DNA from 3 places in the Brevibacillus sp. SKDU10 genome. Region 2 is predicted to be linked to each of the others. Evidence: predicted binding sites of a transcription regulator. Region 2 holds the regulator's gene; each other region holds the start of a gene.
What was found. The regulator LexA, encoded in region 2, represses DNA repair genes until DNA is damaged. The targets are predictions, from matches to a motif close to CGAACATATGTTCG.
Positions count from the first base shown of each region.

Region 1: recA (recombinase RecA) is a predicted target of LexA. The motif match lies at 4,560-4,573, and genes of this name have one in related genera.
Region 3: AYJ08_RS20860 (DNA gyrase/topoisomerase IV subunit B) is a predicted target of LexA. The motif match lies at 6,024-6,037, and genes of this name have one in related genera.

Region 1 is NZ_LSSO01000160.1:52,087-63,272, forward strand. It holds gene AYJ08_RS13015 (TIGR00282 family metallophosphoesterase) at 1-612, opposite strand, end outside; gene rny (ribonuclease Y) at 761-2,311, opposite strand; gene AYJ08_RS13025 (RecX family transcriptional regulator) at 2,673-3,332, opposite strand; gene recA (recombinase RecA) at 3,414-4,472, opposite strand; gene AYJ08_RS13035 (DEAD/DEAH box helicase) at 4,647-6,236, opposite strand; gene AYJ08_RS13040 (competence/damage-inducible protein A) at 6,253-7,497, opposite strand; gene pgsA (CDP-diacylglycerol--glycerol-3-phosphate 3-phosphatidyltransferase) at 7,517-8,092, opposite strand; gene rimO (30S ribosomal protein S12 methylthiotransferase RimO) at 8,093-9,436, opposite strand; gene AYJ08_RS13055 (helix-turn-helix domain-containing protein) at 9,680-10,606, opposite strand; gene AYJ08_RS13060 (DUF3388 domain-containing protein) at 10,619-11,186, opposite strand, start outside.
Region 2 is NZ_LSSO01000090.1:63,918-75,103, reverse strand. It holds gene AYJ08_RS23865 (hypothetical protein) at 1-50, shown strand, start outside; gene AYJ08_RS05715 (HesB/IscA family protein) at 252-554, shown strand; gene AYJ08_RS05710 (OsmC family protein) at 677-1,063, shown strand; gene AYJ08_RS05705 (HelD family protein) at 1,279-3,522, opposite strand; gene AYJ08_RS05700 (fluoride efflux transporter FluC) at 3,600-3,962, opposite strand; gene crcB (fluoride efflux transporter CrcB) at 3,949-4,353, opposite strand; fluoride riboswitch at 4,414-4,473, opposite strand; gene AYJ08_RS05690 (DUF896 domain-containing protein) at 4,532-4,726, opposite strand; gene yneA (cell division suppressor protein YneA) at 4,805-5,182, opposite strand; gene lexA (transcriptional repressor LexA) at 5,343-5,963, shown strand; gene AYJ08_RS05675 (DUF456 domain-containing protein) at 6,350-6,838, opposite strand; gene AYJ08_RS05670 (hypothetical protein) at 7,190-7,603, shown strand; gene AYJ08_RS05665 (GNAT family N-acetyltransferase) at 7,736-8,248, opposite strand; gene AYJ08_RS05660 (aminoacyl-tRNA deacylase) at 8,325-8,789, opposite strand; gene AYJ08_RS05655 (DMT family transporter) at 8,868-9,749, opposite strand; gene AYJ08_RS05650 (zinc-dependent alcohol dehydrogenase family protein) at 10,150-11,160, shown strand.
Region 3 is NZ_LSSO01000204.1:27,699-38,884, forward strand. It holds gene AYJ08_RS20825 (hypothetical protein) at 1-1,659, shown strand, start outside; gene AYJ08_RS20830 (ABC transporter ATP-binding protein) at 1,659-2,585, shown strand; gene AYJ08_RS20835 (ABC transporter permease) at 2,585-3,454, shown strand; gene AYJ08_RS20840 (hypothetical protein) at 3,521-3,712, shown strand; gene AYJ08_RS20845 (DUF1292 domain-containing protein) at 3,978-4,277, shown strand; gene AYJ08_RS20850 (YflT domain-containing protein) at 4,354-4,743, opposite strand; gene AYJ08_RS20855 (YebC/PmpR family DNA-binding transcriptional regulator) at 4,924-5,670, shown strand; gene AYJ08_RS20860 (DNA gyrase/topoisomerase IV subunit B) at 6,082-8,049, shown strand; gene parC (DNA topoisomerase IV subunit A) at 8,051-10,522, shown strand; gene AYJ08_RS20870 (hypothetical protein) at 10,622-10,951, shown strand; gene AYJ08_RS20875 (hypothetical protein) at 11,151-11,186, shown strand, end outside.

The DNA of each region.
Region 1 (11,186 bases), on a different contig from region 2:
CCCATCTGTTGGACCGCACATTCCTGCATCGGTAATATAGCCGGTCCCATTTGGTAAGATTCGTTCGTCTCCTGTTTGTACATGTGTATGTGTTCCAACCATGGCACTAATTTTCCCATCCAGATACCAGCCTAGTGCCTGTTTTTCTGAAGTAGCCTCAGCATGCACATCTACAAAAATAAATTTGGTGCGTTTTCTTGCTTCTTCTACTAGCCGCTCTGCCGTTTCAAATGGACACATCAATGGTGGTAAAAATGTTCTTCCTTGCACGTTAATGATGGCTACCTCTCCCACATGTGTTTGGACATAGGTAAGACCTCTGCCTGGGGTCCCCTCCGGAAAGTTCGCTGGGCGAACAATACGTGAATCCTCATCTATAAAATCAAAAACTTCTCGGTTATCCCACGTATGATTCCCCATCGTAATCGCCTGAACACCCACCTGAAAAAGTTCATTAGCAATTTTTCGTGTAATTCCACGGCCATGTGCCGAATTTTCACCATTAACTACAATCAGATCAGGTGCATATTTTCGTTTCAGACGTGGTACATACTCTTTTACAATTTCTCTTCCGGGAGACCCTACAATATCTCCAATGAACAATAATTTCATTCTAATCACCTCTACTATTCATTCATTCTAAAAATGGGCGATGACCAATCCACTGCCCCCAGCAGGACTTGGTTGTACGTATAGAGATGAGAATGTAGATACATTTCTATCCGTCAAAAAAATAAAGTGGCATCTCGCCACTTTATTTTTACTTCGCGTATTCAACAGCGCGGGTTTCCCGAATCACCGTTACGCGTATATGTCCTGGATAATCCAGCTCATTTTCAATACGTTTCGTAATTTCTCGAGCTAGCCTCATTGACTCAGCATCATCAATTTTTTCTGGCTGTACCATCACGCGTACTTCTCGGCCTGCTTGGATTGCATATGATTTTTCTACGCCATCGAAGGACTCAGAGATTTCCTCGAGTTTCTCCAAGCGTTTAATATATGTTTCCAAGGTTTCACGGCGAGCACCCGGACGTGCAGCAGAAAGGGCGTCAGCTGCAGCTACTAACATCGCAATGACAGAAGTAGGTTCTGTATCACCATGGTGAGAAGCAATACTGTTGATAACAACAGGGTGTTCATTGTACTTCTTCGCTAGTTCCACACCAATCTCTACGTGAGAGCCTTCTACCTCATGATCAATTGCTTTACCGATATCATGCAGCAAACCTGATCTTTTTGCCAGTTTCACGTCTTCTTTTAATTCCGCAGCCATTAGACCGGCAAGATGAGCTACTTCCATTGAGTGTTTCAAGACATTTTGTCCGTAACTTGTACGGTAGCGCAAACGTCCTAAAATCTTTATTAAATCAGGATGCAATCCGTGTACATCTGTCTCAAATGTTGCTTGTTCCCCGTACTCACGAATACGTTCATCTACTTCACGTCTTGATTTCTCTACCATTTCCTCAATACGAGCTGGGTGAATACGTCCGTCTGCCACCAGCTTATCGAGGGCCGTTTTAGCAATTTCACGTCGAATCGGGTCAAAGCCTGAAAGAATAACTGCCTCAGGAGTATCATCAATAATAAGATCAATACCAGTTAGTGTCTCTAGTGCTCGAATGTTACGACCTTCTCGACCGATAATTCGACCTTTCATTTCATCATTGGGAAGAGTAACAACTGAAACGGTCGTCTCTGCCACATGATCAGCCGCGCAGCGTTGGATTGCTGTTGTGATAATCTCACGAGCTTTTTTATCAGCGTCCTCTTTTGCTTGCGTTTCAATATCCTTGATCATAATTGCCATGTCATGGCGCACTTCGTTTTCTACGTTTGTTAGAATAATTGTCTTTGCTTCATCTTGAGTTAGTCCTGAAATGCGTTCGAGTTCAGCAACTTGATCTTTATATAATTGCTCAACCTTGGCTTGCAACTCAGTAATTGATTTTTCACGGTCGCTTTGTTCTACTTCTTTACGTTCCAATTGGTCCAGCTTTCGGTCAAGAGACTCCTCTTTCTGAAGGATACGTCTCTCTTGACGCTGAATTTCGTTACGACGCTCTTTGATTTCGTGATCAGCATCTGTACGCAGCTTAAACACTTCGTCTTTGGCTTCTAAGACTTTTTCCTTTTTCACTGCCTCCGCATCGCGTTTCGCTTCTTCGACGATTTGCTTCGCCGCTTCTTCTGCGCTTGAAATTTTGGCTTCTGCAATGGATTTACGTAAGAAGTATCCGACCCCAAAACCAATTGCTAGTGCTACCAACAATAGCAAAACTAACAATAGTGGGTTAGATAGATCCATACGTGTTCTCTTACACCTCCTTTGTCTATGACTTTTACATTTCTCATACAAATCATTTTTTTCTTGGTGATTCCTATCATCTTCGTATCTCGTACATAAAATGAAAAACAAGTAAGAGCGAAGAAGGAAACATTTGGCATCCATAGCCTAAAAAACAAGACCGATGCGACTCGGTCGACTGCAATCATGATAGACATAGGCCTCATGGATGTTCAGTTATGGATTGCTAATCGCAAAAAGTTATCAAACACCAAGTAATACAAACCTATTTTATTATTTGCGAACAAGCCTTGTCAAGGAGTAGACCTTGTGGGGAGTAGGATTGCTTCGCTAGGGAAGGATTATACAGTATGCGCCCTCACTACTCGTCATCTTCCTCCATCCAGTTTTTTGTTCTCCATTCATTTCTTAGCTGTTGAACAATGGAATGTGAAAATCCTTTCCGTAATAAAAATTGTAAGAGCTTTTGCTCTGTTTTTTGATCAATGGGAGCTGTTATTCTTGCTACTTTTCCTCGTAACAAACCACGCGCTGCATCTAGCTCCTGTTCATATTCTATTCTTCCCAATACTTTCTCTATCAAACTCGAGGCAATTCCCTTCTGCTTCAATTCCATCTTAAGCATATAGGCTCCCCGAGGTTTCAAACGCAATCTCTCTTCTACCCATTTTTTAGCAAATAGCTCATCGTTTATATATCCTTCTCGCGTACACTTCTCTACTATTCGCTCCGCCAGTTCTAGTGAAAACTCTTTCCCTATTAAATATCTTTCTACTTCTCTAGAACTCCGTGGACGATAGCTAAGATAATTAATAGCAGCCAAATAGGCTTTATTCTCATGATCCGCTCGTAAAACCTCTGCGAAAAAATTACTATCTATCTCTGTCCCCTTCATCAAATGGTACTTAATAAAGACTTCCTCATGCACTTCAAATGCAAATTCATAGTCCAAATCAATTAAATACACTTGTTTTCTTTTCAAATCCCTATGAACGGCCGTGATTACCCCTGAGGTTTTCATGTTTCCTCCCACTCTAATCGAGACTGCTTTGTCTTCACATAAAAAGCCTGCCGCACAGAATACGACAGGCTTACATCTCTTCTACTCTAAATCAAAAGTTGGCTCTTCATCCTGCTCTGGATCGAGAACCGCTTCTCCCTCTGGGATGGAATTAGGATTCAAGCTGTAATATTCTCGAATTTTTTGGTCAATCTGAGCTGCAATAGCTGGGTTCTCTTTCAAGAATTGTTTTGCATTTTCACGGCCTTGACCTAAACGTTCCTCATTAAATGCATACCAAGCGCCGCTTTTAGCAACAATGTCCAGCTCAGCTCCAATATCCAGAATACTTCCTTCTTTAGAAATACCTTCTCCATACATAATATCGACTTCGGCTACTTTGAACGGAGGAGCTACTTTATTTTTTACAACTTTAATTTTAGTCTTTGTACCTACTACATCATTGCCTTGTTTAATTCCCTCTGCTTTACGCACATCAAGACGTACACTAGCATAGAATTTCAAAGCACGTCCACCAGGAGTAGTTTCTGGGTTTCCAAACATAACGCCCACTTTTTCACGCAACTGGTTAATAAAGATCGCAATTGTTTTGGATTTATTGATAGCTCCAGAAAGCTTACGTAAAGCTTGAGACATCAAACGAGCTTGTAGACCAACGTGAGAGTCACCCATTTCTCCTTCAATCTCAGCTTTTGGAACCAAAGCCGCTACGGAGTCTACTACGATAATATCTACAGCGCCAGAGCGTACGAGAGCTTCCGCAATTTCTAAAGCTTGTTCTCCTGTGTCTGGTTGGGATAAAAGTAATTCTTCTATGTTAACACCCAATTTAGCAGCATAAACAGGGTCTAGAGCATGCTCTGCATCAATAAAGGCTGCTTGTCCACCTTGCTTCTGTACTTCTGCAATGGCATGAAGCGCAACTGTTGTTTTACCAGAGGATTCTGGCCCGTAAATCTCAATAATACGACCACGTGGGAAACCGCCGACACCAAGTGCGATATCAAGAGCTAAGGCTCCTGTTGAAACAGTAGAAACCTGTGAATGTGCCATTTCTCCCATCTTCATGATGGAGCCTTTCCCGAACTGTTTTTCTATTTGTCTTAAAGCACTCTCTAGCGCAGCGCGACGATCTGACAATAGTGACACTCCCTTTCTCGTTCCACTCAACTTTTTCTTATGTATGTATCATACATCGAGACAGAGGGGTTTGCCAAGTATTTTTTGCGAACAAATATTCGTATAGGAATTATATAGAAAAAAGAAGGCATTTTCACTTAACCTCCATGTGAAAAAACCTTCTGTACAGCCTAATTATGATTTACGTGTCCGCGGTTTAGCAGGCTCTAGATTAATACGTTTACCATTGATGCGCGTCTGTCTTAACGCCTCATAAACAAACGGAGCAACATCTTCTGGAACTTCTACAAAAGTGAAGTTTTCAAAAATATCAATTCGCCCTACTGATTTGCCCGGAATGCCCACCGATTCGGAGATCTCCCGTACAAGATCCTGAGGCTTCATGTTCACATTTCGTCCTACATTTAAGAAGAAACGAACCATTCCTCTTGCTGCGCCCGTCTCACCAAAATTGTACCCTTCTTCTTCATCATTTCCACTTGGATCAGTATGAAACGCGAGATGTAGAGCAGCGGCTGCAACTTTAGCTGGGTCATGCTCCTGCATTAGCTCATTCACGATTTCTTGATACATACCATTCGCAGACTCGCTTTCAATCAGCGAACGTAGCTGTTCACGTAATTGAGTACGTTTGCGCTCCGCAATCTCCTCCAAGGTAGGCACGGTGCGAGTAACCAAAGATGCTTTCGTCTGTTTTTGAATCACCATTAACTGACGCATCTCTCGAGGAGTGACTAGCGTCATAGCTACCCCTTTACGCCCAGCACGTCCAGTACGGCCGATCCGATGCACGTAGCTTTCTGGGTCCTGTGGAATATCGTAATTAATAACATGTGAGACGTTGCCTACATCAATCCCACGGGCTGCTACATCTGTAGCAATCAAAAACTCAATCGTCCCTTCCCGGAAGGCCTTCATTACTTTGTCGCGCTGTGCTTGAGATAGGTCGCCATGCAAGCCATCTGCCAAATAGCCTCGTGCTTGTAAGGCCTCACTCAATTCGTCTACCCCGCGCTTCGTTCTACAGAAAATGATGCCAAGCTCTACATCCTGGCTATCGAGAATGCGGCATAAGCTCTCCCGTTTATTACGTTCGAAAACTTTATAATACACTTGTTCAATAGAAGGTGCTGTAACTTCTTCACGGCTGACAGCCACAGTCTCGGGATTTTTCATATAGCGATGAGCTAAACGCTTGATTTCAGGAGGCATGGTTGCTGAGAAAAGCAAGGTTTGACGCTCAGCTTTCATGTGGCTAAGAATGGTCTCGATATCTTCAATAAAGCCCATGTCCAGCATTTCATCTGCTTCATCGAGAACAAGCATTTTCACATTTTCCAAATGGAGTGTCTTGCGGCGCAAATGGTCCAAAACACGCCCAGGTGTACCAATCACCACATGCACGCCTTGTCGAAGCGCACGAATCTGATGGCTAATTGATTGTCCACCATAGATTGGGAGTGTGCGAATTTTTTTGTATTTGCATATTCTCACTAATTCTCCCGCCACCTGTATAGCGAGCTCGCGAGTCGGAGTCAAAACAATCGCCTGTATACGGTTGTTAGTAGGGTTTAAGACCTCAGCCAACGGGATACCAAATGCAGCCGTTTTCCCTGTACCTGTTTGAGCCTGTCCGATCAGGTCGCCACCCTCTAGTATTTTAGGAATGCAAGCCGCCTGAATTGGTGATGGTTCTTCAAAGCCCATATCATGAATAGCTTGCAACACATTTTTATGTAAAGCTAAATCTGAAAAAATCGTCATGATAGTCACCTTTCTTTTAGTCATTACAGTGAAGCTGCTGAAGCGCATAATAGAGAGCATTCTTGGCAACACGCCCAATTATCGCTCTGCGCTGTCCCGCAACTTGCACCTTTTTTACCAAAGTAGGCTGCTTCTCACTGGCGATTCCGATATAGACCAGTCCCACAGGTTTTCCCTCGGAAGACTCAGGCCCTGCTACACCGGTAACAGAAACGCCATAGGTTGTGCCCATCTTTTGGCGAATATTCTCAGCTAAAAGCCGAGCTGTTGTTTCACTGACAGCCCCTTCTGTCTCTAAGACTTCAAGAGGCACATCCAGCCATTGATGCTTGATTTCATTGGAATAGCAAACAATTCCTCCTCGATATACCTGCGACGCGCCGGGAACCGAGGTAAGCAGTTGGGAAACAGTGCCCCCTGTACAGCTTTCAGCAAAAGAAATCGTCTGTTGTTTTACTAGTAGCTGCTCATAAAGTACCTGGTGCAACGGAGATTCCCCTACTGCATATATAAACTCACCTACACGATTGCGAATCTCCTCTTCAACAGGACGTAGCAACCTCTCTGCTTCCTCCACAGAGGTAGCGCGAGCCGTAATGCGCAACGTCACCTCAAACTCCTTGGCATATGGGGCAATTGTCGGATTGGATTGCTCCTCAATTAAGTCTATCAGCTTTGCCTCTAACAGAGATTCTCCGATACCAAAAAAGCGAAAGACACGAGAATGAAAGATTTGATGCTCATTTCCTAAAGAAGCCAAAAACGGCATCACATAATTTTCCACCATCGGATACATTTCGCTTGGGGGACCAGGCAACAAGACATATGTAACGCCCTCTTGGGTAATCCCCATTCCTGGTGCCATTCCGTGATCATTATCAAAGACCGCCGATCCCTCAATTACAAGGGCTTGCTTACGATTATTGTCAGTCATGTCAATACCGCGTCTCTCAAAAAAATCACGAATGTTCGCCATTGCTTTTTCATCCGTGATTAGCTTGTGGCCAAGATGGTCGGCCACTACGTCTTTGGTCAAATCATCCTGCGTAGGGCCCAACCCCCCGGTAAAAATGATGAGATCGGAACGCGATTTCGCACGTTCTATCACTTGTAGCATTCGTTCATAATTATCGCCAACTGTTATGTGATAATAAACATTGATTCCTACTTCTGCTAGCTTTTGCGATAAAAACTGCGCGTTTGTATTAGCAATTTGTCCAAGTAATAACTCAGTTCCAACCGCGATTATTTCCGCTTTCATCACTCTTCATCCCAATCTTTTACGAATATTGAATGACATTGCGATTCTTAGAAAAATAGTCATACCCGGACCAAAGGGTAATCAGGACCATTGCCCAAATCGCGATTTTGTCAAAAGGTATGCCGACAAACTCAAACGGGAAATTATTCATCATTAAGACAGCAATCGCTACGATTTGAACCCAGGTCTTAATTTTTCCCCACGCGCTTGCGGCAATAACTTTTCCTTCCGCCGCTGCAATCATTCGTAGACCTGTCACTGCAAATTCCCGACTAATAATCACTATAACGACCCACGCTTCGATTCGTTGCATCTCAACAAGAGAAATAAGCGAAGCCGATACCAACAATTTGTCCGCCAGTGGATCTAAAAATTTGCCCAAATTCGTAACAATCTTCCGCTTACGGGCAATGTACCCATCTAGACCATCTGTGCTGGCTGCCAAGATGAATACCAAAGCCGCTATCAGCTCATTGTACGTCATAGTTAGAGTCCCGATGGTAAACGTGCCAAATTTGTATTCTACTAGTAGAAAAAACATGACGACAGGGACCAGAAAAATTCTGGCAAGCGTGATGCGGTTGGCAAGATTCAACTAAATAACCTCCCCAGCTAGATCATAATCGTATGAGTGGGTAATTCTCACCTTTACAATCTTACCTAGTTCTCCTTGATAATTTGAAATAAAGACTTCCCCATCGATTTCTGGAGCATCGTATTGGGTACGGCCTACGTAAATGTTGTTTCTACCTTCGTATCTCTCTACTAGGACATCCAATACCTTACCCACGTATTGACCATTCTTCTCGTTAGCAATCTCACGTTGAATTTCCATCAATATATTAGCGCGTTTTTCTTTGACATCCTCATCAATCTGATCAGGCAGGCGTGTCGCAGGAGTATCGTCTTCATTCGAATACGTAAACACACCTAGACGATCAAACTTAATGTCTTTCACAAAATCACAGAGCTTCAAGAAATCCTCTTCTGTTTCCCCTGGGAACCCAACAATTAAAGAGGTTCTCAAAGCTACATCCGGTACTTCAGCGCGGATTTTAGCAACAAGCTTACGAATATCGGTTTGACGTCCCGGACGGCGCATTCGTTTCAGAATGGCGTCCTCTGAGTGTTGCAAAGGCATATCAATATACTTACAAACTTTCGGGTTTTTAGCAAACGTTTCAATTAACTCATCTGTAAAGAACCCTGGGTATGCATAGTGTAGTCGAACCCACTCAATGCCGTCTACTTCAGACAGTCTGTTCAGTAGTTCAGGCAGCATTAGCTTGCCGTATAAATCCATACCGTAGTTAGTTGAATCCTGGGCGATTAGCGAAATTTCCACAATGCCTTTCGTTGCCAGATATGTCGCTTCCTCTACGATAGATTCGATTGAACGACTGCGAAATTTACCGCGCATGAGTGGGATACTACAGAATGTGCAATTGTTATCGCAGCCTTCTGCAATTTTGGTATATGTTGTATAAGTTCCTTCTTTTACCTTACGTTTTACCACTTGCTCGTAGTTAAACACGGGATTGCCGATCAGGCTTGTACGCTTACCAATGAGCGTGTCTTCAATCACGTTAATAATTGACATAAAATCGCCGGTTCCAACAATACCATCCACTTCAGGAATCTCATTTAATAAATCTTCTTTATAGCGTTGGGTTAAACAGCCAGCTACTACCAACGACTTTAATTTTCCGCTCTCTTTTAACTCGGCCATGTCTAAGATCTTGTTCACAGACTCTTCTTTTGCAGCATCGATGAATCCACAGGTATTCACGATAACGACAGTTGCATCATCTGGATTATCAACTAACTCATAACCCTTCTCATCGATCAGATGTGCCATCATATCTGAATCGACCAGATTCTTCTCACAACCCAAGGTTACTATGGCAACCTTTTCACGGGGTGTTGTCTTTTCGGTCATTTCTCTTCCTCCAATTGCATATTCCAGCCCAAATTCACCTAACCAGTATAATATAAGCAAAGGCGAGTAGTCAAAAAGAGTAGCACTTAAAATCAACCGTTTTCAAGCGTTCAAAGCCTGCATCCTATATGGGTTAACTCTGATTGCAAATACAATCATGTTAGCTTATAAATAAGTCCTTCTGCTAAAAAACTCCCGCCTCACTTTTGGTAGTGAAACGGGAGTCCATGAGCTTATAAAAAGTTATTGTGCCGGCACTTCGTCTTTTTGCAAAGTGAAATTAAACTTAGCCGTTTGCGCTTTAATATCACTCATTGTTATTGGAACCTGGTTAACTATTATTTCAACGGCAGGTGAATAACCTACATGCAGAAAAGCAGTATCTTGTGCCTCTATGGTTTTTTCTTCACCTTTTTGAAGAGTAGATTCAAATAGTTTTTTCCCTCGATCTTTATCTCTCACCTGTATCCAGCAAGCACCACGGGTTGCTTTAATCGTCACTGAGATTTTATCCGTATTGCCAACCTTGTAATTGTAATACTTTCCTTGCTGGGATTCAAAAGTAAGTGTACCCGCAGCCCCAGCACCATCCGTCTCAGGTAAATTCACATCAGGCATCGTAACATCTGGAGGCGTTGTCGTTGCTGGCGGTGTAGTTGTTCCAGGAGTAGTCGGAATCTGTCCTTGACCCGGAGTTTGATTCGGAGTAGGAGCCCCTCCTCCACCTTGTGTGGTATCAATGATACCTTCAGCGGGCTTTTGAACAGTAGGTGGTGTACTATCCCGGTTCACTAGTGCCATATAAGCAACGCCAAGAACTAAGATGATAAATAGTGTTAATAAAGTAGGAGCTACCCAGCTACCGGTTTGAAAAGGTGATCGCCTTTGAACCACATGGCGTCTTTGTAATCGTTCCACCTCTTCTTGTGGCGGTTGGGATGGCAAGTCGGCCTGGTAATGCTCTACGATCTGATTAGGATCCAATCCTACCGCTTCCGCATAGCTTTTGATAAAAGCTCTTGCATAAAAGTGGCCGGGCAACATGTGAAAATCTCCCCGCTCAATCGCTTCTAAATATCTGGTTTGGATTTTTGTCATTTTTTGTATATCATTGAGCGAGATTCCTTTTTCTTCTCTTGCTCTCTTCAATACTTGGCCGAGCTCAGACACAATGTAGCCTCCTTACGTCATCTCGAAGTCATTAAAACTTCTCGTGTTGATTAATTCATATGTAATCTCTTCATCGGGATGATGTCTCAACTCAATAATGTAGTGGAAATCAGACAGCTTGTACTCTGTCTCTCTTGCAAAAATATCAGGGTGTTCAATGACTTTAGTAGCTGGGAAAGCCATAATCTCACGCAACAAGCTGTGATGACGTTCCGTTGAGCGCATGGTTGAGACGATCCCATCAATCAAATATACATGATTAGCTGTCATTTCATCAACGGTCAAGGAACTACGAACTGTTTGTCTTAATAAAGTTGATGAAATAAACGTCCAACGCTTATTGGAGGATACACTGGCTGCGATCATAGACTCTGTTTTACCTACCCGAGGCATTCCACGAATTCCGATTAATTGATGCCCCTCTTTTTTAAATAGCTCTCCTAGAAAATCAACCAGAATTCCTAATTCGTCACGAATAAAGCGAAATGTTTTTTTATCTTCCGCATCACGTTCGATATAACGTCCGTGACGGACAGCTAGACGGTCAAGCATGGTAGGCGGACGTAGCTTGTTAATTTCA
Region 2 (11,186 bases):
CTTATTTATCTTCACTGGGATGGTACGATTGGCCTGGAGCATTTTATTAAAAACTAGCTAGCTTGGGTTGCCAGGTTCAAATTGGCAACCCAATATTCGTATTTTTCGTTTTTTGTTCCTAATTTTTCCTTTATAAATATAACCATTCACTACATTCAAGATGTTCACGCAAAAGTGCGTAAGAGGTTTGCCACATGGAAGGTAAGTTTGTTATGATGAACACATCCTAACAAGGTAAGGAGTCCTCGACGATGAAAGCAAAAATTACTCGCAATGCGGCAAAAAAAATCAATGAAATCATGGCTCAGGAAACTGATAAAGATTTAAAGCTTCGCGTATACATCACACACAAACACGGTAATCATGCTCATTATGGAATGACTTTGGACAAACCATCGGAGAAGGATACCGTTGTATCTACTGATAAAGATATTGAAGTCCTCCTGCAAACCTCCGAGGAATTACTAGATGGCGTTGTAATAGATTATCTGTTTATTCCAGAGGAAGGCTTTGTTGTAACCAATCCAAGCAAGGGCAATACAGGAGATCACTAATTCTTCTACCTGATTAATTTGTTTGAATCAAATCATATTCTACATATTATTTGCCTTCAAGAGAAACCACGAGGAGCACTCTTCTTCGTGGTTTCTCCATTTTCTAAACAGGAGGAAGGACCATGCAATTTACTCAGATGAATCAAAACTTGCAAACAACACTACCCTATGGAAATTTAACCATCTCTAGTGACCGTCAGCAAGGCTTTAAACCGATTGATTTGTTAGTTTCTGCCATTGCTGGGTGTAGCCAAATCGTCTTTACTCGCATCCTAGAAAAAAAACAAATCTCATACAACTCGCTTACTCTCCATGTTGATGCCGTTCAAAGCGAGAATGCCCCGAATCCTTTGACGAAGATAAGTCTCATTTATACGATTACTGGTTCAGACCTTGTGCAGGAAAAGCTGGAAAAGGCCTTGCGCTTGGTACCTCCTAACTGCACGATTATCCAATCACTCCATCCAAATATCGAAGTAGTAGAACAAGTGATCATCTCTAAAGCATAAGTCAGCATCATTAAAGAAAAAACCATGATTGCATTATCGGAATGGATCATATCTTACTTGTTCATTCTGGCAAAGCCTCATGGTTTTCATTTGTTTTTCTTCCTTTTGGAAACGTTACTGACTATGATTTTTATCAGCTTTTCTGAATATGCCATCCCTTATTTGGGGATTGGTTGTATCAAGCGTACATCTAATCTTCTGAATGATTTTTCATATCATATCTCTTGTATAGCAGTTGCTTTTGTCTCTAGCCATGGAGTCACCTTAGCATCCCCTTGAATATATAGCAGAAGTTGATGGACAGGTCGTGACATGGTGACATAAAGTAACTTGGCATCCATCACATACTCCTTGTAATGTTCATCATCTACGTGTAGGACAATTACTACATCAAATTGCAGCCCTTTCGTCAGATAAGCAGGAAGAACGGTTACTCCACCTGGAAATTCCTTATCTTTCACACCTAGGTGATGGAGCTCAAGGCCCTTTTCTTTTAATGCTTTAGCAATTTTTTTACTCTCATGTATGGTTTTAGTGACAATCGCCACCGTTTGATGACCAATCGCTAATGACTTTTCAACCCGCTTTTTAATATCCTCTAGCATGTTGCTCTGACTCTTCGCCCGTAAAAATAACGGTTCTTCCCCATGACGCAACACCGGCTTTGCCTCCGTAATTTCCGGTAATTGAGTGCCCTTTAAAACCTCATTGGACCAATTCATAATTTCAATTGTCGAACGATAGCTCTGCTCTAACGTATAAAAGTCTGTTTTCTTTTTGAAGATATTTCGTAAAACTGGCTGCCAGCTATCTAATCCACGGTACGCATGAATCCCTTGTGCCAAATCCCCTACGATTGTCATTGATTCATTTTTCGTGTGTAAAGAAAGCACTAAAATCTCTACATAGCTCAAATCTTGCGCCTCATCGATTACCGTATGATCAAAAGGAGCTTCCTTCCCGCTTCCTTCCAGCAGATGACGAAGATATAAAATGGGAGCAAGGTCTTCTGCTTCTATACGTTCTTCCTCTATAATTGCTTTTGAAGTCTCCACGACATCCTGCAACCATTCATCTGAAATATCTTCACTAGTAAGCTTTCGTAAAAGCTCCCAATCCTGCAGAAGCTGGGTATACACAGTAAAAGCATCTATTTCTGGCCACTTCCCTAAATACAAAGCGAGCAATTCATCCATTTTCTTCTCGAACCGTAATAAGCTTGGCTTATCCAAATCAATTTTTGCTTCTCGTAAATGTGTAAACAATTGCTGGGTCATTTGTTGTTTAACATGCTTAGCTAAGGCTTCTATTCTCCGGTGATAGGGCAAATGAGCAAACTCATTAATAAACAACTGGCGAATATCTGCCTTTTTCATTTCAAACACATGCTTTGTCTTGTTATAAATAAATCGTAAATCCTTATAGGTAATCAGCTCATGCAACAAGTAATCCATATACTTATCTAGCATATTGCGACAATGAATAGAACCCTTAAAAGACATCCGATTCCACGTTTGACGCTTTTGTACCTGCTTACTAGCATCGTCTTCAAAGAAAAGCAACAATGGCTTGCTCGGATCAACAATTCGCCATCCTTTTGGTAAAAGTACCTTTACCTGTTTGGCAGCCCACTCTGAGAAAGTGGCTTGTTGTACATCCTCCACACCTAATTCGGGTAATACATCCGAAATATATGTTAAAAACAGCTTATTAGGAGCAAATACCATAAATTTCTTAGACGCAATCAAATGCTGGTAATTATAAATTAAATAGGAAAGGCGGTGTAATGCAATCGTAGTCTTTCCGCTTCCAGCTACCCCTTGAACCACAATAGCCCGATCTTTTTCTGCACGTATGATATCATTCTGTTCCGTTTGAATGGTAGCAACGATATCCTTTAATCGACTATCGTTATTTTGATTCAGACTAGAAGCTAAGAATTCGTCAATATAACCTTCTTCCAGAAAATCCTCTGGCGTCCCGATTTCGCGATTGATCGTCTCTTTTAACGCACCATCATAAATTCCTGTAATCCGACCATCTTCTATAGCAAAATTACGCTTAAGCTTTACTTCTCCACGTACAATTCCCTGTAATGTTCGGTAAAAAGCATCCTTGCTCTCCCCGCTATAATAAAGGCTAGCGATAGGTGCACGCCAATCTACTACAACACTATCCATTGTGTCGCGTTCTACAATCCCACGCTTTCCAATATATACGGAATCCATTTCATAGGTTTCGTCTTTCATGAAATCTACTCGACCAAAGTAAGGCTTTTTCACAGAGCTTTCCAGATGAAAGAGATCCCTAGCTTTCGAGGAATTGACTACTTGTTTGACATAATCGTCCGTTGCCTCTCGCAAATCCTCTCGCAGCTGTCCAATCTCCTTTTCAATCGTATGTACTGTTTTATCCAGCCGATCTTGTTCTTCCTTATATGCAGGATGATGAATGGTCACATGACTAACCTCCTTTTCATCAAACGAATATTTATCTTATCAAAATGAAAAAGCAATTCCAAGGATAATCTTAAAAATCACAAATGTACCCCGAGCAGCATCCCTAGTGCTGCAGATAAAATCCCCACAGAATAACTAATAAGCAAGTATATGAATCCTATCTGGTAACGTTTTGTTGTAACTAATGAATAGCTCTCCCACTTACATGTAGAAAAGGTCGTAAAAGCCCCCATAAAACCTGTGCCTGCCGTTACGATAAAAAATGGAGCTAAGGAAGAGCTTGTTAGTACCCCTAATAAAAAACAACCCAAAATATTAATACAGCAGGTCGCTAAAGGGAACATTCCTTTATAACGCTGATTGATCAGAGAACTGATTCCGTAACGAGCCATGGCCCCAAGACAGCCGCCCAATGCTGCTCCTATACTATTCAACAGCATCAGTATCGCTCCCTCTCTGTGCTAATTGGGTACCTATCCAAGAACCCAGCCATACCATCAATAAACCACCCCATAGACTGGCCAGCACATAGCAAATGGCAAGTCCATATTGATGCTGATGCCAAAGGGTAAGTGTCTCTACACTAAAAGTCGAAAAGGTCGTGAAAGAACCAATAAACCCTGTTCCTACTCCTAAGGTAAACCAAGCAGGCAGTTGATTTCGGGTTAAGAGATATTGATTGAGAACTCCCAATCCGATACAGCCTATCAAGTTAATTACTAGCGTACCTAAAGGAAATGACAGCTCCCACCAGCCCGATGTCCATGCTCCTACTAAATATCGAGATACAGCCCCCATCATTCCTGATAGTCCAACAATTAAAAAAGACATGCATTCTCTCCTTTATCCATTATTTTTCACATATATACAAATAAACTCCTACCAGCAATATTACTGGTAGGAGTCATTAGCCTATTGGCGCTTAGGGCGAACTCCATCGCCTCTTATTTACTTGTAAAAACCTGTTTCACAGCACTATTACTACGGATCATTGGAAAAATCACATAGACTAGTGCTTATGCTTAGGTTCCTCATCCTCTACATAACGGATCGAATCTAAACTAGATTTCAAGGAAGCCTTCATAGCATCAATGTATTTTTGACGAAGAGCTTGTTGCTCCGCTTTTTCTTCTGGAGTTAAGCCAACACCCTTCGATTTCTTGGCTAATTCATTAATACGTTTTATTTCTGCATCAGTAACCAATGGTGATACCTCCTCAACTAACTTCTCTTTATTATAACACAAGACCAAAGGAGAGGAGATATAAATTATGGCTTTCGCTTATCGGTATACTGGAATAGCTAGATTATTTCCTGCATAAATCATGGGGCTATCTAACTGATTTTGTTTCATGATCTCATCCATTAGTTCTCTGGCTGATAGCCCAGATTCCTGTTGATAAGCTTGTGCAATACTCCACAGCGTATCACCTGGCTGAATTGTAATGACTAAAGCTGCCTGCTGTGTATGAGGAGCCGCAATAGCCACTTTCTCTTTTCCAAAAATCATGCTGCCTGCTGCAAAAGATACTATGATCAGCAATAACGTTACGATTGCTTGCCCTCGCGTTATCCCTTTTCTATGATGTACCAATGTGTTCTTACTCGTCATTGTTTTATCTTTATATAGATTCTGACAATTGCTAGATTGTACCATCATTATCATCACCCTCGCAAACGTTTGTTCTCATTTCGATAACATCATCATAATGCGAACAAACATTCCTGTCAAGCGAAAGAATCGAACTAATGTTTGTCGAACGCAAATTCTCATGGTATAATGTAGAAAATATCTGGATCGAGAGAATGAGGTGTTCGAAATGTCCAAACTCTCCAATCGCCAACAAGCGATCATTGATTTTATTCGTAAGGAAGTAAAAGATAAAGGTTATCCCCCGTCTGTTCGAGAAATCGGTGAAGCCGTAGGACTAGCTTCCAGTTCCACTGTTCACGGTCATCTCGCAAGACTTGAAAAGAAAGGCTTAATCCGCCGTGATCCTACTAAGCCACGTGCTATTGAATTATTGGACGAGACTCGTCTACAGGACGATTATGAAAGCTCCATCGTTCGAGTACCAGTGGTTGGTAAGGTAACGGCAGGTCAACCTATTACAGCTATTGAACAGGTGGAAGAATATTTCCCATTGCCAGAAAACATCGTTACGTCTGACAATGTGTTCATGTTGCGCGTTATGGGAGAGAGCATGATCGAAGCAGGCATTTTAGATGGCGATTATGTAATTGTCCGCCAACAAAATGTAGCGAATAACGGAGATATCGTGGTAGCCATGACCGAAGAGGATGAAGCAACTGTAAAACGTTTCTTTAAAGAGAAAACTCACTTCCGTCTACAACCGGAAAACTCACAGCTAGAACCAATCATTTTAGATAATGTGACGATTTTAGGTAAAGTAATTGGCGTTTACCGCCTTTTCCACTAGTGCATTGGATTTTTAACTTCTCACGTGCTTACACGTACAAACTCTTGGTGAAGATCATACTCGCCAAGAGTTTTTTACTACTCAAATTTATTGTTCGTAACGGTTTATTTTATGCTCCACTCTGCCTAGCTCCTTGATACCTTTCGTGTTTCTCCTATTATTGGCTTATATTTAGGTGTAAATTAGCTACATAGCCACTTAAAACAGGTTTCTTTTTTAGCAAGTCTTCAAGCAAGTCTTCAAACAAGCCTTCTCTAATCCTGATGTGTAAACACAAATAAACCGAGATTGCCGTTTTCCCTACAGTAAATGATAGAGAATTTGACAATCTCGGTTTTATGGAATGGATCACACTCAAAATCCAATGTAACGATCCACAATAAGTTTTACCAAGCAACAATAAAGAACCAGATAATCATGATGAGTTGGATAGAGATTTTCATGATGACACTGCTAAAGAAACCTATAAGACTTCCTATCGCTATCTTAAAAGCTCGTTCTGCCGGTTGTTTTTGCATCAGCATTTCAATTAATAATACAAATATAAATGGGAGAATAATCATACCAAATGGCGGAAACGTAAGTACACCAATAATAACACCTAATATTGACCCGATTGCTGATGCTTTTGAGCCACCATATTTTTTAACAAAGTACATATTAGTCAATAGGTCAGCACCAAATAACACCACACTCAAAATTCCCATTCCCCACCAGAAGGAAACCGGCAATCCTGCTCCAGGCTCTGCAATCGCGAATTGATATAGTAAAAAACCGCCCCATAACATGATCGTATCAGGTAACACTGGGAAGAAAATACCAGCAATACTTAGACCAAATAGAAGTATAACGATCAACCATAATAAAACATCCATGTTTAAACCCCCTCTTTGTTGCATCTGACCCGTTTTCTATATGTACGTTTCAGTGCTCTCCTACGTTTCATTTTTACTAGGAGTTTCCTTTTTCTTGTTCGCTAAACGTGTCTTTTCCTACATATACATGGTCCTGCTCTTTTTTATGATCTCGTTTTTAGCAAAGCTTGACCTATTTACCTGTAGCGCTCTTTACCGGCTCCCTTTTTCCACTTCATACAGGCAAAAGGACAGCAAGAAAAAGGTATAAGGACAACAGGTGAAATGTTACATTTAGAGAAATTAATACTATACACTAAATTGTCCCCGCTCCAAGCCTGTATATCCTATTTCGGAAAGGAAGGTTGCAAGATGCACAAAATCGTTTGTTCTTTATTGGCAGTACCAATTGTTTTCTTACTGTCCTCGACTAGCTATGCGGCTTTAGATAAGCATAGCACAACAAAAGTAACTAGTAGTAGTAATGCTTACAGCCAATATTCTATTCCATTTGCACTAACGGTAAAGGAATGGGATAGAGGTTATGGAGAAGCTGGTGTCACAGGCCCTTTTTTCCTCGCGAAAGGTGGCAGCGTAACGGTTACGTTTGATAAGAAAGTAGACTCATTGGGCTGGTATCTACTGAATGCAAATACCTACGGAGCTGAAAAAATCTATCCAAAAGGCTCTACTGTAACCGTCCCACGACATTCACATTGGATTGTTATTCTGCAAAACGCTAGTATAAAACCTGTTACTATTACAGGAAACGTGACGATTCACTAGTCTTTTTATCACGTTATCACGCAACACCTTCACTGATCAGTTATCAGCTCTTACAGCCTCTGCATCCCCTAAAACTTGGTGTAGGAGAATGAGGAGATCTAATAAAATAAGCACCATTTTTCAGGTGCTAGATTATCTCTCGTTCTCCTCATCTGTATGTATGCCGATCGTCGAGAATTTTTGAATAGGACCATTCCAATCCTCGCGCCTGAATTCTTGATAATTATGATTTGTGTATTCCGAAATTAATGTACGCCAAAATTTTTGTGCCGAGATATTTTGTTCGATTTGGGAGATTTCCCATTCTCCCTGAAATTGATGGAATAAGCGAAATGCTACTTTTCTACCGATTCCACGCTTTCGATATTTTCTCATGATAAAAAACTCTGCAATGGAGTAGTATTCTATCTCTTGGCTTCGTATCTTTCGCAGTAACACAAACCCAGCATATTTTTCATCCACTTTGACAAAAAAAGGTATTCGAGCTGATTCTGTCCAATAATGGTCCAGAAACAGATAATCATATAAACCATGCTCATTAACATCTGCATGATCGAATTCACTAAAATCATATTGATATAGCTCGATTAGATGCCTTAAAATCATCTTTTGCTGCAAAGATACCTTCACAAGCTCTATTTTCATTTCTATACTCCTTACTTCATATAGAATGAGCTGTCGTATGCTAAGAAATACCTTAATGATAGCTTTATCGCATCGCTTATTTTCTTACACGCATCAATTTTCCGCTATTTAATCTTACTAAATCTTCTACCTTTATTTTCACTAATGAATGAGGAGAGCCTCCTCCCGTATAAACATACTCTAATTCTGTTATTTTCGGATCAACCAAAAAAATTGCCTCAAATCCAAAAGAAGGGACCCCACCGGCCGGATAACCCGTTCTTGCTAATACTTCCTTTTCATCTGCCAAACGCGGTCTTTTTATATTGAGTCCCTTACTTACGCGTGATGTACTAGCTCGATCCTCTCCTTTTACAATGGCCACAATTAGTCGTCCATCTTCATCAAGCATACAAATATTTTTAACCAGCTCATCAATAGAAGCATTTACAGCTTTAGCCGCCTCTTCGACCGTATGGCAAGATTGATTCAGTATAAAGTGCTGGGCATCAGCAGCTTTTGCATGCAGGTACTCTTTTATTTGCAGCTCATAAGAATTCATTGATCCCCCTCCGTCTCAAAATATTTTCCCCATTTTAGCTGTACTCCACTAGTAAATCAAGAGTGCCGGTGATCTTTTTTACGTAATATTCGCTGTATTTTGTTGTTTTGGTTTTTTTAACGTATAAAGCATCCCAATAAATATTAATAAAATTCCTACTGTTTGAATCATATTTGGTCGAAATCCAATTATGATCACATCTAATAAAATAGCAACGGCTGGATCCAAAAATACCATTCCTGAAATTGTTCTGGTCGATAGCTTTCGTACACTATCGAAAAACAGAAGATACACAACACCAGTGTGGATAATGCCAGTAATGATTGCGTATGCCCAATTCTGCGGAGTCAGGTCTAAAAATACATGGTAATGGATAAAGGGAAGCAAGCATATAGCGCCAATAGCAGTTTGAATAAACGTTGTGGCATAAACACTTGCTTGTTGTATACTCTTCCCTAAAATCATCGTTACTGCATAAAAAAGAGCTGCTAGAATAGCGTACAAAAATCCTGTCATTTGAAACGAAGCATTTGAGAGATCACCATCTACTCCAATGATAAAAACCGTTCCTACAAAGCATACAGAGATAGCCAGAATTGAGAGTATGGTTAACTTTTCTCTGAAAAGAAAGCTACCGACAAGCAAGACAATCATCGGAGCAAGATGATAGAGAGAGATGGCGACTGTAATCGAAATCAGCTCAAAGGATTTAAACAAGAAAATCCAATTTAATAAATTTGCTATACCACAGAAGCTAACCCTCATTAGTTCTTTTTTGCTCCATTGCTCTTTGATATACGTTCCTGTAATAAACCAGATCGAACCAAGAAAAACTGTCGCACAAATACATCTAATAAAAACCAATTCTAAAGCAGAAAGACCCGTTAACACAGAAAAAAATCCTACTGATCCAAAAATCGTCATCGAGATGAACATTTGAATAAAAGCCCTTATATCCATAATTTTTACTCCATTCCATTTGTAGAGGTTATTACTCTAACTACTACAATTAAACTAAAAATAAAACGGGTTCATGGGACTGAAACCGCTCTTTTTACTGCTAAAAGAAAAATGAAACTGTCTTTTGTAGCTACAAAGAAAAACATGCAGGTAATTAGAATAAAGAAATCCTTTTAAGTTATATACTATTATTCATAATCTTGAAGACATTGCAAGCAAACTTCCGCTTTATAACAAAAAATTCTAAATAAATAGTAGAATTTCTGCTCCGTCTGCTGCATTGCTTAGCCAATAACTATAAGGATTTCAGCTTTGAACACGAAAGCTACAATCACTAGCATCATGACAAACCTATATTATAAAATAATCTAGAGATAAAAGATTAAGGAGACATACAACTTTGATAGCTACATGTATTAGATATTATGAATTTGGGAGCCCGCAGGAGGTTTTACAGGTTGAACAAAAACAAATGAAACCTCCTATGAATGGAGAAATTCTTGTTCGTATGATTGATCGTCCTATCAATCCATCTGACTTGCTTCCCATTAGAGGAGCATATTCTCATCGTATTTCATTGCCTACTATTCCTGGGTATGAAGGTGTCGGCATTGTAGAGGAAGTAGGACCTTCCGTTTCTCATGAGCTTCTTGGCAAACGTGTTCTGCCTTTGCGGGGAGAAGGGACCTGGCAGGATTATGTGACAGCACCAGCAGATTTAGCAATCACGATACCACCTTCCATGGAAGATTACATCGCTGCCCAGCTCTATATAAACCCTCTAACAGCCTGGATAACGTGTACAGAAGTATTGCAATTAAAGGAAGATGATATCCTTCTCGTCAACGCTTGCGGTTCTTCTATTGGACGTATCTTTTGCCAGTTATCTGCTATTCTTGGGTTTCGACTGATTGCTGTCACAAGGAATCATTTCTATACTGAAGAACTCCTTCAGTTAGGCGCCTTTGCTGTCATTAACACCTCTGACACCGCATTACATCAAACTGTTATGGAACTGACAAATGGCCGAGGAGCTACTGCTGCTATTGATTCTGTAGGGGGCACAGATGGTTCAGACCTAGCTTTTTGTGTTCGGCCAAAAGGTACATTGGTAACGATCGGACTTTTATCGGGAACACCTGTTCATTGGGGGGAAATATCGCGTAGAACACAGGTAAACATTAGATTATTTCATTTAAGGCATTGGAATCAGCAGGTATCTGTACAAACCTGGCAAGACACCTTCTCCCTTGTACTAGCATTAGTAATGGAACAAAAGTTGGGGCTCATGATGCCATATGCTCATTACGATCTTTTGGAGGTCCAAAAAGCAGTTCAGATGGCAGAATCCTCTAGGAATAGAGGAAAAATATTCCTGCGCAATAAAGTGAATCACCATATTTTCGCTTAAAAATAAATAGGTCCTTCTATTGAGGA
Region 3 (11,186 bases), on a different contig from region 2:
ATAAAAGAATGGGTATATGCTGGAGGGAACATTTTGCTGTCTGCTTCCACTCCTCCAGAAATACTGGATGCTTTTAAAGAGTGGATGCCAGCTTTAACCAAGCAGCCGGGAATCACTAAGGATTTGTCTACCTTTACCGAGATCAGTAAAAAATCAGCTTTGCCGATTCAACAGATAACGGTGTATAACAAGTCATTGCCACTGTTTTCGACTCAAAAGGTGGGCTTAGGAAAGTTGTTTTTTGCTAACTATGATGTCAATGCACAGCCATTGGCCTCATGGGAATTCAACCGTCAGCTTTGGAGTAAGCTAGTATCCCAATATGCACTAAATAGCCAAGTTCGTTTTCCTTATCTGAATCGAAATCCTAACTATTATAATATGGCACAGCACATTCCTGATGTTCATCTGCCGTCTGCTTCCGTGCTATTTTTCATTTGGATCGGTTATGTACTATTGATTGGACCTATTCTGTATGTGCTGTTAAAACGTAGAGACCGTAGAGACTGGGCGTGGGGAATTATCCCTGTTTCAGCCCTCGTGGTTAGTGTTGGAGCCCTTTCTTTTGGGAAGAGTTTAATAGCTCCAAATGATAAGCTTTATACAGTAAACCAAATTATCTCGATTCGACCAGATTTAGCGATTTTAAAATCGGATGCAACTGTGCTGAAACGTTCTGGTGGGGAAATTATCTTAGACACAAAAGATGGGATTATCGTTCCAGGAAATCTTTTGCAACACACAGAACGAAATAAAAACAAATCAGCCTATACCATTCGACAAAACGATCGTGGTCAATTTCAAACAACCATAACTCATATCCCGTATATGACGCAAAAGCCGATTAATGGGGGAGGTTTAGTTAAAGATGTTGGCCAATTACAAGCTGATTTGGTGTTCGAGCAGGAGCATATCAAAGGAACAATAACAAACAAGAGTGTTTTTGATTATCAAAAGCTGTATCTGACAATGGGAAATCGAAGAATGGAGCTAGGCTCTCTTGCTAAAGGGGAAACCAAGCAAATAAATGAAGAAGTGAAGCCGTTTTATACACAAGATTTCTCAATTGAAGACGCAACATATCCTACTCAAAACGAGCGGGAAAAGGCTATTTTGTACGAAAATTCACTGCAAGGGCTAAGTAATGCTAACGGATTGACTTTGATAGGTGTAAGCACTAGCCCATATCAGGTCTTTACTACATCTGAACAAGGAATCATGCAAGACTATCTAAGCTTTGTTCAACAACCAATTTTGTTAAAAGATGCACAAACCAGTCACATCACGTATCCATATGGAACACTAGAGGTTCAGGTTCTTAGTATGGAAGGCAAAGTAAACAGAGATGATCACGATGCGGTTACTATGTTTAATGGAAAAGTAACGTACGGATTGCAAGTACCAGCCAATGTGGAAATCACAAGAGTGACGGCCCCTCTAGACAATTTGGCTTATCGCTTTGTGAAGAAAGCAGTGTATCATGCAGCTTCTCGTGAGTGGAAAATCCTTGACAGTAATAGCGCATTCGAGTTAAAAGACAATCCGAAAGACTATATCAATTCGGAAGGTTTTGTTTTGATCAGATTTATTTATGAAGGAGATTCACCTGTCTCCATTCCACAGCCTGTCTTCCAGTTGGAAGGAAAGGAGAAACAATAATGATACAGACGCAGAATCTCTCCAAACGATATGGGAAGTTTGAAGCCCTAAAGAATGTGAACCTGTCCATTCAAAAGGGAAGCGTTTATGGGTTTATTGGGCCAAATGGTGCGGGCAAGAGTACAACGATGATGATTCTAGCTACCCTCCTACCAGCTACCAGTGGAAAAGCTTATGTTGGCGGATATGATGTAGAGAAGGAGCCTAGGGAGGTTAAACAGCTCCTAGGCTACATGCCTGACTTTTTTGGTGTTTATGATAATTTAAAAGCAACCGAGTACCTTGACTTTTATGCAAGGGCATATAATATTCCAGCCCGAAACCGTTCTAATTTGATTGCTGACCTGCTGGATTTAGTTAATCTCAGTAATAAAGCTGATGCTTATGTGGATCATTTGTCACGAGGAATGAAACAGCGTCTCGGATTAGCCCGTTGCTTGGTTCATAGTCCAGAAATTCTTATTTTGGATGAGCCAGCTTCAGGGTTGGACCCACGAGCACGTATCGAAATGCGAGAAATCTTAAAGAAATTACAAGGAATGGGCAAAACAATCCTGATTAGCTCACATATCCTGCCTGAGCTAGCAGAGCTTTGCGACGAGATCGGCGTCATTGAAAAAGGCCAGCTTATTGCAAATGGAGCGGTTAACGAGGTAAGCACGGAGACACGCGGCATCTCTATTATGCAGGTAAAGACATTGGGGAACGTGGAGCTTGCAGAACAAATCCTTCAAGCCTCTCCTTTTGTGAGACGCTTAGATAACAAAAACAGTCATTTTCGGTTTCATTTTACAGGTACACAAGAAGAGAAGGTTATTTTACTACAGCAGTTAATACAGGCAAACATCCCTGTAACACACTTCGCAGACTCACAGGAAAACCTAGAAGATGTGTTCTTAGCTATTACGGAAGGGGTGGGCAACTGATGGGTCATTTTTTTGGCAATCCGCTTATTTCGAAAGAATTGCGTGAGAGATTTCGTTCGAAAAGATCGATCTGGATTCTGTTTAGCTATCTAATGGTCTTTGGTGCTGTTCTGCTGGGATATTTAACTATAATGGAGAAAACGTCCACGTTTTTTTTAGGAGAGGGAGATGATCTATTTTTTGCTATGTCAGCTCTGCATTATGCCCTGATTTGTTTTATTGCGCCGGCATTAGCAGCAGGGACAATCAGCGGTGAAAGGGAAAGGCAAACGCTTAATATCCTATTAACCACTCAATTATCGCCACGACGGATTATTTTGAGCAAGCTGGTTACATCATTGTCCTTTATGTTTCTCTTAATTATGGCTTCTCTGCCTCTATACAGTTTTGTATTCTTATACGGTGGAGTATCACCATCCCAAATTTTTAGTATCATTCTCTTCTTTGCCATCAATATCCTGTTTTTTGGTTCGTTAGGAATCTTTTGTTCAACTTGGGTTAAACGAACTGGGGTTAGTACGATTATTGCATATGGTATTGCCTTTTTCTTTGTGGTAGGTACAGGATTTCTCTTGTACTTCTTGGCAGCGATTATGCATTACTGGTATCCCGACATGAATGGGATAGAAAACTTTTTCCTAATAAAGTGGCTTACCTATATTAATCCATGTATTGTCGGTTCACGTATTCTTGGCATGACCAAGTTTTCTTCCGTGTTAGGCAACGATGATTTTTATTGGGGATATTTCGCTATCTTTTATCTAGTGCTCAGCATAGGTTTATTATGCTGGTCTGCTTACTTGTTAAAGCCAGTGCGCCGTCCTTGGTCTCGAAAGCAAGAGGACATGAGTGAGGGCACTGGTGAATAGCCTAGCTTGGTGGATTCATGCTATACTACCCAAAGAATGGCTGAGAGAATGCAGGGGGTTATAACCATGGGACAGCAAAATAATCAACAAGATGTACAAGTGTTAGACTATGAAGAGATGCTGCAATTCGTAGAAAGAAAACTTGCTGAAGGCGGCATGAAAGTAGGACGTCAAGAAATTATTACCATTTTGGAAGCTGAGGAAGCCTTTTTGATTGAAAAGGGAGTCATTGAAGAGATCCCTTACGAGGCTGATTAGTTTATCTCGAAATCTCGAAACAGTAGATAAATGAAGGAGACCGTCTTCTTAGAAGGAGACGGTCTTTATGTTTTAGAACTTCTCATAGACTTTTCCTAAAAAGCAGGGTATGCTAAGAAAGGTGCAGGGGAATACTGGATATGGATGGGACTAGCTAATTAAGCTAATCTACCCTGTTATGTAATCCCATACCAAGCACATGAGTTGCTGTCTGAATGGACGACGATACATAACCTAAGCGAACAAAAGCAGGAGGCATATACACATGGAAAATGAAAAAGATTTGGCTTTAGGTGATATCATCACACTAGATGATGAAAATGGCGAAGAAATGGGCGATTTTGAAGTAATCGCGATGTTTGAATTAAATAACAAACAATTTGTTGCACTTACAGAAGCAACCGAGGAAGACGAGATTGATGAAGAAGGCGAAATCGATATTTATGTATTTGGTATTGAAGATGGAGAACTAGTACCATTGCTAGAAGAAGAGGAAGAGGCTGCTCATGCGAAATTGCATGAAACAATGGAAGGCATCGAGCTGATTGACCGTACGCACGAGTAAAAAAGATATGTAAAAAATGTGATAAATCAAACCCGGAGCTGCCTTTACTCCGGGTTTCTTGTTGCTTGTCAGCACCCTATTGATTATATTGAGTATTCATTTCAATAATATTATCTTTTAAATCATGCACAGCCAAAATGCAGGTTTTATCTGTCTCTTCCAGTTCTCTGACTAGGGCAGAGGCTTCGTCTTTGGTTAGTCCAATATGTTCGAGCTTTGAACGCAATTCCTTCCCACCGTTATCAAAAAAGTTAGCTTTGCTGTCGATATGGCCCTTTGCTTTTTCAAAATGTGTACTGTATTTGTAAAAATTGTCGCGTTGATTCGAATGATTCTTATCAGGATTCCATTTCAACACATAAATGTCATCTTTAGCATATCCAGATGAATTAAGTGCCTCAATGTCAGCAACCAGATGCTCGTCATACTTATGCAGCTTTATAAACGGTTTCGTTGCACTTAGCACAGGCTCATCCTCCTCGCAAATAGGTATGGGTTCACTATCTAGCTTACCCCGTAATTATGTCTTTACCCTTGCCATCTTTGTGGCAATCAGACGAGCCAGCCTTGTATGAATCGCTACTTTTTGCTACAATAAATTATTATTTCATACCCAAGCAGACATTTCTGGTGAGGAGAGTTTCAGATGCCAAAGTTTAAGTTATTTGCAGGAAAAAAAGGTGCAGCCGATCAAAAGAAAAACAATCAATATGTTAAGTTAGCTCGTCAAATTTATGTAGAAGCTAAAAACGGCGGACCTGACCCCACTGCAAACCTGAAACTAAAAGCAATTATTGCCAATGCAAGAGCGATTAATATGCCCAATGACAATATTGAGCGTGCGATTAAAAAAGCTACGGACAGTGGTCAAGGTGATAATTACGAAGAAATCCGTTATGAAGGCTATGCTCCAGGCGGAGTAGCTGTGATCGTAGAATGCTTGTCTGATAATCGTAATCGTACAGCCGCTGATGTACGTGCTATTTTTGGCAAACGCGGTGGAAATATGGGGGAAACAGGATCTGTAAGCTTCATGTTTGACCGTAAAGGTGTAATTGTTATTGACCGCGAAGAATTTGAGGTTGATGAAGATACAATGCTGATGCAAGCCCTAGAAGCGGGTGCAGAGGATTTAATCGTGACAGAGGAAGAATTCGAAGTCATTACGCATCCTCACGAGTTAGAGCAAGTAAAACATGCATTGGAAACAGAGGGATATAAATTTACCAATGCTGAGATACAGTGGATCCCGCAAAACACTGTGAAAATCTCAGGTGAAGATGCTGAAAAAATCCTGAAGATGATGGAAGCATTTGAAGAAAATGACGACGTACAAAATGTGTATGCGAATTACGACATTGATAAAGAAGAGCTGGAACGTATTCAAGGCTAAATCTTTCAGCCATCTTGTCCAAACGGCAGGGTGGCTGAATTTATCTACAAGAAACGAACGAATGTTCCTGTTGTTTTTAGGAAGTAGCCTGTTAAGTAAAAGTCTTACCTTTTATAAGAGTTAGGTTGCAAAAAAATACATATAAAAAAGCAGGAAGAACGTTACCTTTGTTAGAAAGGGATAAAGATGGTTATTTTTTTAGAAGAATAGGGAAAAGCAATAGGAAAGGTGAACTTTTCTTTGTATGTACGTTTGTTGCGGTGGAACAACAAGTAAAATACATGTATAGTAGCAACTATGTAAGAGCTTTCATGTAAAAGAGTTTTTTCTTTTTATGAAATGAGATAAAATAGCGATTAGGTGTTCGCTTGAAGGAACGTTGATTGCAAGTGTGTAAGAGGGGAGAACAGAATGGCTGATAATCGAGCACTATCATATACCGAAGACGATATTCAGGTCCTGGAAGGCTTGATCGCCGTACGTAAAAGGCCTGGTATGTACATAGGCTCCACTGGATCACGCGGTTTGCACCACCTAGTGTGGGAGATCGTGGATAATGCTAAGGATGAAGCTTTGGCTGGCGTGAACGATCGTATTATTGTCACTCTTTATCCAGATGGTAGCGTTAGCGTGGAGGATCACGGTCGCGGTATTCCAACAGGTATGCATAAATCTGGGCGACCAGTGCCAGAGGTTATTTTTACCACACTTCACGCAGGTGGTAAATTTGGCGGAGGCGGGTATAAAAAAAGCGGTGGCTTGCATGGAGTTGGCTCCAGTGTCGTCGTTGCCTTGTCTCGCTGGCTGGAAGTAGAAATTCACCGAGAAGGAAACATTTATAAGCAACGCTTTGAATATGTAGTAGATAAGAATGGACAGGAGTTTGTGGGTAAAGCTGTCACGGGTCTTGAGATTGTAGGAAAATCCAAACGTACGGGGACAACCGTAACGTTCCAACCAGACCCTGAGGTATTTACTGCTACTAAATTTGATTACGAGACCTTGCGTGATCGCTTCCGTGAAACGGCTTTTCTGTTGAAAGGCTTGCGCATGGTGTTAATTGATAAACGTACGCCAGAGGTACGTAAAGAAGAATTCTATTATGAAGATGGCATTAAATCGTATGTAGAGTATTTAAACGAGGGTAAAAATGGTCTCCATTCTGTAGTTTATTTCGATGGAGAGAAGGATAATGTGTATGTAGAGCTGGCCTTCCAATACAATGATGGATATACGGAGACATTAGCTTCTTATGTGAATTCAATCCCGACAAATGATGGTGGTACACATGTCACAGGCTTTAAAAATGCCACCACCAGGATTTTTAATGATTTTGCCCGCAAGAAAGGGTATATCAAGGAAAAAGATCCTAATTTGACCGGGAACGATTTGCGTGAAGGCTTTTTAGGCGTGTTATCTCTGCAAATGTCTGATGTTCAGTTTGAATCGCAAACAAAGGACAAATTGGGCAATGAAGAAGCGCGCACCATTGTTGAACAGATTATCTCGGAAAAATTGGGCTTTTTCTTAGAAGAGAATCCTGAGATCGCTAAGCTATTAATTGATAAAGCATTAAAATCGATGCAAATTCGTGAAGAGCTTCGAAAACAGCGAGAAGCATTGCGCGGGGACAAAAAAGGGAAGGGTGCGAAGAAACGTAAATCCATTTCGGAAAAATTTGCACCCCCTCAATATAAAAATCCGAAGATTAACGAGTTATTCCTAGTCGAGGGTGATTCAGCAGGAGGATCGGCTAAGCAAGCTCGCAACTCGGAATATCAAGCGATCTTCGGTCTGAAAGGAAAGCCGTTGAATACGGAGAAGGCTAAGCTTTCCGAGGTTTTATCAAATGAAGAGTTCAGAACGATCTTAGAAGTGCTTGAAACAGATATCGGCGAAGAATTTTCTATTGAGAATTGTGCGTTCGATAAGATTATCATCATGTCTGACGCAGACGTGGATGGTTCGCATATCCAGGCGCTCCTGTTAACCTTCTTCTTCCGTTATATGCAGCCGCTTATTGCTGCTAATAAGCTTTATATTGCTCAGCCGCCGCTTTATCAGGTATCTAAAGATGGTGGAAAGGGTAAGAAGGGTGCAGAATCCTATTACTGCTGGGATGATGAAGAATTGGAAATCGCTCTGAAAAAGTTAGGCAAAGGGGCAAAAATTACACGGTACAAGGGCTTAGGTGAGATGAATCCTGATCAATTATGGGAGACGACAATGGACCCTGAGAACCGGAAGCTGATTCAAGTGTCTCTTGCAGACAGGGCTCACTGTGAAAAATTAATTACGGTTTTAATGGGCGATAAAGTCCCTCCTCGCCGTGAATGGATCGAGACCCATGTCACTTTTGAAGTAGGAGAGGATGAGTAGCATGTTTTCTAATCGTTTAATTGAACAAAGCTTTGCAGAGATCATGGGAAAACGTTTTGGGGATTATGCTAATCTAGTTATCCTCTCACGTGCTATTCCAGATGCTCGCGATGGCTTAAAACCGGTACAACGCCGGATTTTATATTCGATGTACGAAGAGAATAACACCTTTGACAAGCCTTATCGGAAATCAGCAAAAACAGTTGGTTCCGTAATGGGTACGTACCATCCGCATGGGGATGCTTCCATTTATGAGACGATGGTACGGATGGCACAATGGTGGAAGATGCGCCATGTGTTAATTCAGGGTCAAGGTAACTTCGGCAGCCTCGATGCCGATCCTCCAGCTGCTATGCGATATACAGAGGCTCGCTTATCTGCGTTGGCTAATGAGTTATTGCGAGATATTGAAAAGGATACCGTACCTTTTATCCCGAACTATGATAATTCCACAGTTCAACCTGCTGTTTTACCAGCACGGTTCCCGAATTTGCTGGTAAATGGAGCGTCTGGTATCGCTGTAGGCTTTGCTACCGACATCCCTACACATAATCTCGGGGAAGTCATTGACGCTACAATTGCCATGATGCGTAAACCGTCTATTACGACTGATGAGCTCATGGAGTTTGTGAAGGGTCCAGATTTCTCTAACAGAGGGATTGTTCAAGGGGTATCTGGCATTAAAAAGGCATTTGAAACAGGTAGAGGCCAGTTTATCATTCGTGGACGAGCTGATATCGAAGAGGCAAAAGGGAACAAGCATAAGCGCATTGTGATTAGTGAAATCCCATATGATGTGGTGAAATCAAAGCTAGTCGCTCAAATCGATGAGTTGGTTATGGAGCGTAAGATTGAAGGTGCATTAGCTGTTCGAGACGAGACCGGGCGTAAGGAAGCGGAGCTCAAAAAAGTCCGTGTTGTAATCGATCTGAAAAAAGAAGCTGATGCCCAAGCGATACTCCATTATTTATATAAAAATACGGATTTACAGATTTTCTACAACTACAATATGAATGCCATCCATGAGGGCACTATCAAGCAGATGGGACTCAAGCAGTTACTGGATGCCTACATTTCACATCAAAAAGAGATGGTGACTCGTCGCTCTCAATTTGATCTGGACCGCAAAGAAAATCGAAAGCATATTGTTGAGGGCTTGATTCATGCTAAGTCCATTCTCAGACAGATCGTGGATACGATTATGGATTCTGAGGACCGTGCGGATGCCAAAGGGAATATAATTGCTAAGTTTGGTTTTACTGAGCTGCAAGCAGACGCTATTTTAAGTATTCAGCTTGCTTCTTTAACACGAATTGATATTGTGAAGCTTGAGAAAGAGCTACAGGTGCTTGCCAAGGAAATAGAGGAGCTTAAGGCTATTCTAGGTAGTGAGAAAAAGCTAATTTCGGTTCTGGTTGCTGAGCTAAGTGAAATCAAGAAAAAATATAGTGAGCCGCGTATGACTGAAATTCAGGGCGAAATTGAGGAAATTAAACTCGATTTATCCATGCAAATTCAGGTAGAGGACTGTATTGTGACGTTAACACATGAAGGCTATGTGAAGCGAGTTAGCCCACGTTCCTTTAAATCAATGGGTGGTTCGATTGAAACCTGCGGGGTAAAGGAAGGGGATAAGGTAAGGACCTTCTGTGAAACAAATACATCCCATACAGCACTATTCTTTACACAGGATGGCAAATATTTTGCTATGCTGGTAAATGATATTCCGGACGCGAAATGGAAGGATATCGGGACAGCAGTTGTAAATGTGCTTTCTCTTGAAAAGGGCCAAAGAATCGTTGCTGTACATATTGTCGATAGCTTTGACAAGCCATTATATGTCTGTCATTCAACCAAGAGCGGCTTACTTAAAAAGACAGCGCTAAAAGAGTATGAAACCAATCGATCAGGTGCGGTCGTTGCTATTAAATTAAAGAACAGTGAAGATGAAGTGAATCATGTTCATTTGATTGATGACGAGGGAGCATTTGTTGGTGTAACACAGGATGGAATGGTAATCCGCTTTTTGCAAACGGAGGTATCTCCGACAGGCCGAGCTTCCAGTGGTGTCAAAGCAATTAATTTGGCAAAAGACGACCAATTAATTGACCTGCTGGTTACGGATATAGAAGATAATCGAGTATTGCGAGCGTTAACTACAGAAGGAGTAGTGAAACGTACGTCCATTGCTCATATTCCTCTACAGGGTCGAGCTGGGAAAGGCTTACTTCTGATCCGTAAAAGAAAAACGAATCCGCATCAGATCAAAGCGATTTTGCTGGAGGAGCCTCATTCTCCTAAATGGATTGTGGTGACAAAGCGTGGAGAGTTGATAACGGTAGAAGCCGATCAAGTGCCAATAACGGAGCAAGGTGGAATTGGACGAGTAGTAGTTGATGAGACTTTTAACCAGGTTTTGTTAGAAGCCACGATTCCATCCCATGATGATAAAGAATCGGAAACCGATTTATAACTTCGAATCAACAATAACAACGAGAATTTTTCATCCAACTAAGAGTAAGCACCAAGAGAAATCCTTATACAGGGACATCATTGAAGGGATGACGGAGAAATGTTAAAACCATTTGAGCGGTTTACAAGTGAATTGAACTGGCAACAGTTATCATTGTTGCTTGATACAGTCATGTATTTTGAAGATGCTTTAAAATATCTATCCATTCCGAGTCAGTCAGGGGAATCCATTTCTGTACCTTTGCATCCTGAAACATTGCGGTTAATCCTGGAGGAATTTGAGGAAGAGCAGGCGTTTGAGAAAAAAAGTGTAACGTTTGATTTTACCTGGACGAATGAAGAAGAGAGTCAAGGTCTTCTGTACGTTGCTTTGCCATCAGGAAAAGAATTAACGCAACGAACCAATATAAAGGATTTTTCCATGGTATAAAACAGAGAGAGATAGGAAGCCAAGAAAGAGCCGTTGTCCAAACACGTGGACAGCGGCTTTTATCTTTTCCATGAGTGAAATGGCTTATTTCCGGGGGAATGAAGAATGGAACTCATTTCTTTAGATACCAGAGCAAAGATAAGGACAGACTCGTAATGCTTTTTTTAAAGCTGGACAAACTAAGGATGAGGTGATTATCGTGGAAAAAAATTTGAATGTAAACGGAAAAGAGTAT